Regions from separate parts of the Terribacillus jepli genome, predicted to be linked through region 1. Evidence: riboswitches for the same ligand, from Rfam matches in the RefSeq annotation. Region 1 holds a riboswitch; the other holds the start of a gene.
The links. Region 1 has a riboswitch for S-adenosylmethionine ahead of sfnG (dimethylsulfone monooxygenase SfnG). Riboswitches for the same ligand answer to the same signal wherever they lie in the genome.

Region 1 (3,137 bases):
GCAAGGGCGTCGATCAATGTCTTATCGCCAACTTCCGCCCCGCGGCCGAAGGAACGTTCCCCGATATCCTGGATAGCTGCTACAACACGTTGCAGCGTGTCAGCGAATTCCGAAACGGAAAGCTCCTGCTTGCCTTCTGCCGCTTTACCTGCAGCTCGGAAAGCCCCGCCCCATATCGGACCTGATGCACCTCCGCAATGCTCCATGATCACCATGGAAGCACCGTCGAGGAATTTCGCAATTGTCAGGCTGTCTTGATCGAGAATCTGCTTCCATTCCCTTTTCAACTGACGGAAGCCTTTTGCTACACTATTACCGAAGTCACCATCCCCTGCGTGCGTATCCAGCTTGTTGAAAGCCGCTTCATTCTCAATGATGATTTCACTCATTTTATCTACTAAGTAAATGACATTTTCCAGTGTGATAGAAGCTCCTTTTACTTGTGCATACGTGCTGTCTGTTTCCACTTGGAAAGATACATCCGTCTCTTCAGCTGATTCTTCCACCTCATCAAACGCTGGCTGCTCCACCGGCCCATCGATCTTGAAAGCAGGTGTATCTGAATGGCTGGAAAGCAATGTGCGAAGCTCCTCATCAAGTGACATGATGGTTACCGAAACACCCGCCATATCGATACTAGTCATATAATTGCCGACGAATATCCGGTTTAATTTTATATTGCGCTCTGCCAGCTCCCGATTGACTGACTGGTTGAACAAGTACAGCTCCTGCAATGGCGTCCCGCCGAATCCATTGATCAGCAATACCGCGTCTTCTTCAGGCTGCCCTTCTTTCAGCAAGTCATCGACCATGCGTTTTGCCAGCTCATCTGCTGACAGAACCTTTTCGCGTCTTATCCCTGGCTCACCATGAATACCCACACCATACTCCATCTCATCCTCTGCCAGTTCTAAAGTCGGTTCACCTCCAGGCAAGGTACAGGAAGTCAAGGCAACACCGATGCTGCGTGTGCGGGAAACAGCTTTTTCGGCAACTGCTTTCACTTGCTGCAAGTCGCGTCCCTCGGCAGCGGCAGCACCGGCAACCTTATGCACAAGGACGACACCGGCAACACCACGCCTGCCGACTGTATACAGACTATCCTCGACAGCGATATCATCATCCACTTTTACATAATCCACTTCCAGCCCATCTTCCTCGGCCAAGTGGGCAGCATTCTTGAAATTCATGATATCCCCGCTGTAATTTTTAATGATCAGCAATGTACCCTTCTCACCCGCTGTTTCCTTGATTGCTTGATAGACCTGAATTTGGGAAGGCGAAGCAAACATATCCCCGCATACCGCGGCATCCAGCATACCTTCTCCGACAAAACCTGCATGGGAAGGTTCATGCCCGCTGCCGCCACCGCTGATCAGCGTCACCTTATCCGTTTGCGGTCGTTTCCTTTTAATCACTTTGTACTTTTTCAATAACTCGAGTTCCGGGTGCGCCAATACCAATCCATGGCACATTTCCAAGACGACATCCTCCGGCCGATTGATGATCTTCTTCATCGGTCATCCTCCTCTTATTACAAGCAAAAGTATCTATCTTCCTTCAGCTTAACAGAACGAATTCACAATTGCACAAACTAGGTTGACAAGTCAGAAAATTTTGGATAAAATCACAAAAAAATAGTTTTCTTATCAAGAGAGGCGGAGGGACTGACCCAGTGAAGCCTCGGCAACCGACTGTAAACAGCACGGTGCCAATTTCAGAAGGATGAATACATCCTGAAGATGAGAAGCGTGTACGGATGGCAGTTACATATCCGCAGCCCTTCTCTTTTATGGAGAAGGGCTGGTTTCGTATACGTCTTGATAAGCAAACTCTATTGGAGGATAAACATGACAGAGAATGTGAAATTTGCTTATTGGGTACCGAATGTGAGCGGCGGACTGGTCATTTCCAAATTGCCGCAAAAGACGGATTGGAGCTTTGAAGCGAACAAACGCTACGCGCAAATCGCCGAACAGAATGGCTTTGAATACGCCCTGCTGCAAACGCGCTTCATCGCAAGCTACGGGGCGGATAAACAGCTGGAGGCGATAACGCTCGCTTCTGCTCTTGCCAGTGTCACTGAAAAACTGAACCTTATTTCTGCTGTCCACCCTGGGCTTTGGCATCCTGGCGTCTACGCGAAGATGCTTGCCACTTTGGATCATATCAGCGGTAGCCGCGCAGCTGTCAATGTCGTCAGTGGCTGGTTCAAACAAGAATTCATCAGCTACGGCGAGCATTGGCTCGATCATGACGAACGCTACCGTCGTTCCGAGGAATTCATCCGCGTGCTTCGGGCACTGTGGGAAGAAGAACAAGCTACTTATCGGGGAGATTTTTATCGATTGACGGATGCCCCATTAAAGCCAAAGCCAAAGAACCAGATTCCGATATTCCAGGGCGGCAATTCAGAAGTGGCCAGGGATATGGCAGCCCGCGTGTCGGATTATTACTTTATGAACGGCAATACGCTGGAGGGCTTCCAGGAGCAAATTGAAGATGTAAAGGCACGGGCAGCCAAAGAAGGCCGAGAAGTGAAATTTGCCGTAAACGGATTTGCCATTGTCCGGGATACAGAAGAAGAAGCTGTATCCCTCCTACGAGATATTGTCACTCATGCCGATAACGAAGCCGTCGAAGGTTTCCGGGAATCGGTCAAGGATGCAGGCCAAGCTACCCGCAGCAAACAAGGCATGTGGGCAGACTCCTCTTATGAGGACCTTGTCCAATATAATGACGGCTTCAAAACCGGCCTGATCGGTACAGCCGAACAAGTTGCCGATCAAATCATTCGCCTGAAAGAAATCGGTGTCGACCTTGTCCTGACCGGTCACTTTCATTATGAAGAAGATTTGGAGCGCTTCGGTCGTGAAGTCATTCCGCTCGTTCGTGCGAAGGAAGCAGCTTTGACAAATGTGAAACAGCCCACGTAATGTGGGCTGTCTACTTATTTACAGGAGCAATCACTTTCATTTTCTTTAACCTTACCTGCTTGAACGGAATCCAATCTCCCTTCCTTACAATACCCTTTGGGAACCAAATAATCCAAGCATGTCAAAGTAATTCCCTGCCTTTGATATCACACACACTTTTTCCAATTCGTTCAGCAACTCCGCTGCAATCCCTTGCCCTCT
Region 2 (3,137 bases), on a different contig from region 1:
CCAGGCAAGGAAGCAGGTCGTAATTCGGATGCAAACTGAATTGTATAATCTCTTGCAGCTGCAGCAATACCGAGATAAACAGCTGCGATTTGCAAGTACCAGCCTCTTGGAGTTACTGTACCTTTGTTTTCTTCCACAAGCAGCGCCTCTTGATCCACGAGTACATCATCCAATATGATGTCGTCACTCCTTGTGCCTCTCATCGCGATACTGTCCCAAGTTTCCTCCACAGCGACACCTTCCAAGGAATGATCAATCAAAAAGAAGCCTTTGTTGCCGGAAGGGTGAATCGTCGCCGTGACAATGCTATAGTCCAATGCTGCAGCTATCGAAGCAAAGGATTTGCGTCCATTGATTTTCCATTTTGTTCCTTCCGAACTTGCGATAGTGGTAGGAGCCGCTCCTCTTGAAGGGCTGCCGGTAGCGTTTTCCGTCTGTGCTAAATTCAGCAGAATCTTATCGTGCACGATTTTATAGCTTAGATCTTGAAAGCTATGTTCATCCCACTTCCGGTTTTCGGCATTTTCCAAAATGACACCAAGCTGCCAGCCGAATGACAGGGCTGTTGCAGCATCTCCTTGGGCAAGTATTTCTTGGATCTGTAAGTACTCTGAGAGATTCAATCCTTTGCCGCCATATTCTGGAGGGACAGTCAATGACAAAAAGTTGCTTTCTTTTAAAGCTTGGAAGTTTTCGTACGGAAATTCACCGGTTGAATCAGTATGGGCGGCACGTTCTTTAAACATTGCAGCTAATTTTATTGCTTGCTGTTTCACTTGATCGAACAATTCAGTTTTTTCGGCAGTCTCTCGCATCTTCATTCTCCTCATCCAATAAAATAAAAAACCTCTTTCTAAGAGAAAGAGGATACGTTTATGTACATATTCTCTCTCATCTCTCAGACATATCTGTCTGCTGGAATTAGCACCTTGCTTTGTTAAAGCGGTTGCTGCAGGGTCGCAGGACCAGTTCCTACCCTGACTCTAGATAAGTGATTCATTAGGTTGTCGGCATAAATATAAATCATTAAACAGAATGTTGTCAATTATCAAATTAGTTTCAAAAACTCGATTGACAGGTAGAGGACTGTCCTGTATATTGAGCTTTAATTCAATAAGCATTTCTTATCCAGAGAGGTGGAGGGACTGGCCCTTTGAAGCCTCGGCAACAGACTGCTGCAGTACTGTGCCAATTCCAGCAAGCTACTAGCTTGAAAGATGAGAAGAGAGTGGACGTTGTACGCCTGCGTCGGCTCAGCCAGACCTCTTCTTATCCGAGAAGGGGTCTTTTATTTGTAAAAATGGAGGGATAAAAAGTGGGAAAACAAATCATTCTGAATGCATTTGATATGAATAGTGCGATGCACAATTCGCATGGGTTATGGAAGCACCCAGAGAGTAAGCGGCATCGGCAATATAAGGATTTGGATTATTGGATTGATCTGGCGAAGCTATTGGAGCGCGGCAAGTTCGATGCGATTTTCTTTGCAGATGTTCTGGGTGTATACGATGTCTATCGTAATAGTAAAGCTCCTTCTATACGGGACGGCCTGCAGGTTCCGTTGAACGACCCTGCTTTATTGGTTTCAGCGATGGCCAGTGTCACAGAGAATTTAGGTTTCGCGGTCACGGTAAGCACTACATATGAACCGCCATTTGGGAATGCTCGGCGTTTTTCCACATTGGATCATCTGACAAAGGGGAGAGTTGCTTGGAATGTCGTGACCTCGTATCTTCCAAACGCTGCCCGCAATTTTGGTTTGACCGACATGATCAAGCACGATGAGCGGTATGGGATTGCCGATGAATTCTTAGACGTTTCTTATAAGCTATGGGAAAGGAGCTGGGAGGAAGATGCAGTTGTGGAAGATCAGGAAAACCAAGTATTAATAGACCCTGAAAAGGTACATGAAATACATCATGAGGGTCATTATTTCCAAGTCGAGGGACCGCATTTGAGTGAGCCTTCTCCGCAACGGACTCCGGTAATCTATCAAGCAGGTACATCTGAGCGCGGACGGGAATTTGCTTCCAAGCATGCGGAATGTGTATTCGTGGGAGGTCCTACCCCAGATCGCATCCGTTATTATGCAGATGATATAAGGGAGAGGGCTGCTAAGCATGGACGGAATCCAGATCATCTGAAAATCTTCTCCTTCCTAAGCGTTATTGTAGCGAAAACAACAGAAGAAGCGCAGCACAAGTACCAGGAATACACGAGTCATTGGAGCTCTGATGCAGCCAAGGCGCAATTTGGTGCAAGCGGCTATGATATTGCTGAATACGAAGAACTAGATCCTGACGAGCCGTTTACATACGGCAAATCAACAGAAGGAGGTCACTATAAGGCAGCCTCGTTGACGAAAGATGCATCCAGGCAACTGACAGTAGGAGAAGCATTAAAGCGATTTGATACACCTGATGAGAGTTTGATAGTAGGGAATCCGGTAGAGGTGGCAGATGCAATTCAGCTTCAATTCGAAGAGTCAGGAGTGGACGGGTTTAATTTGAATCATCTTGTTACACCAGGGGATCTGGAGTCCTTTATTGATCTGGTTATTCCGATTCTTCAAGAACGCGGACTATATAAACAATCCTATAAACCAGGAACATTGAGAGAGAAATTGTTTGACTATGAATCAAGCAGACTGCCGTCTGGACATCCTGCAAGTAACTACAGAGCACTGAAAATACCGATAGGAGAGGGAGATGAAAGGTGATAAAACTGGAGAACATTACAAAGAAGTACAGCAGCAAGGGCAAGCAAATCATTGGTGTTGACGATGTGACACTAACCGTCGAAGCTGGTGAAGTATTTGGAATTGTTGGGTACAGCGGTGCTGGCAAGAGTACACTGCTGCGGTGCATTAATTTATTGGAAAAGCCAACGTCTGGAAAAGTCTTTGTCGACGGAGTTGATTTGCACGAGTTGTCACCAAAGGATCTGCGGAAAGCCAGACAGTCGATCGGGATGATTTTTCAAGGTTTTCATCTCGTCTCATCAAAGACGGTATTTGAAAATGTGGCATTTGCATTACGAGCTGCAGGAGCAGACAAAAAGCAGATCAAGCAGCGAGTAGAAGAGCTGCTTGCCCTGGTGGGGCTGGAGGATCGAAAGGATCAGTATCCAGCGCAGCT

Region 2: it holds a riboswitch for S-adenosylmethionine, as region 1 does, so the genes downstream of both, AB1K91_RS08345 (LLM class flavin-dependent oxidoreductase) here and sfnG (dimethylsulfone monooxygenase SfnG) in region 1, are expected to answer to the same signal.

What each region holds. Positions count from the first base shown of each region.
Region 1 is NZ_JBFEGH010000003.1:13,924-17,060, reverse strand. Features, by position in the region: gene dhaK (dihydroxyacetone kinase subunit DhaK) at 1-1,517, opposite strand, end outside; SAM riboswitch class I at 1,644-1,749, shown strand; gene sfnG (dimethylsulfone monooxygenase SfnG) at 1,851-2,936, shown strand; gene AB1K91_RS04225 (GNAT family N-acetyltransferase) at 3,021-3,137, opposite strand, start outside.
Region 2 is NZ_JBFEGH010000006.1:18,830-21,966, forward strand. Features, by position in the region: gene AB1K91_RS08340 (acyl-CoA dehydrogenase family protein) at 1-815, opposite strand, end outside; SAM riboswitch class I at 889-994, opposite strand; SAM riboswitch class I at 1,122-1,224, shown strand; gene AB1K91_RS08345 (LLM class flavin-dependent oxidoreductase) at 1,316-2,719, shown strand; gene AB1K91_RS08350 (methionine ABC transporter ATP-binding protein) at 2,716-3,137, shown strand, end outside.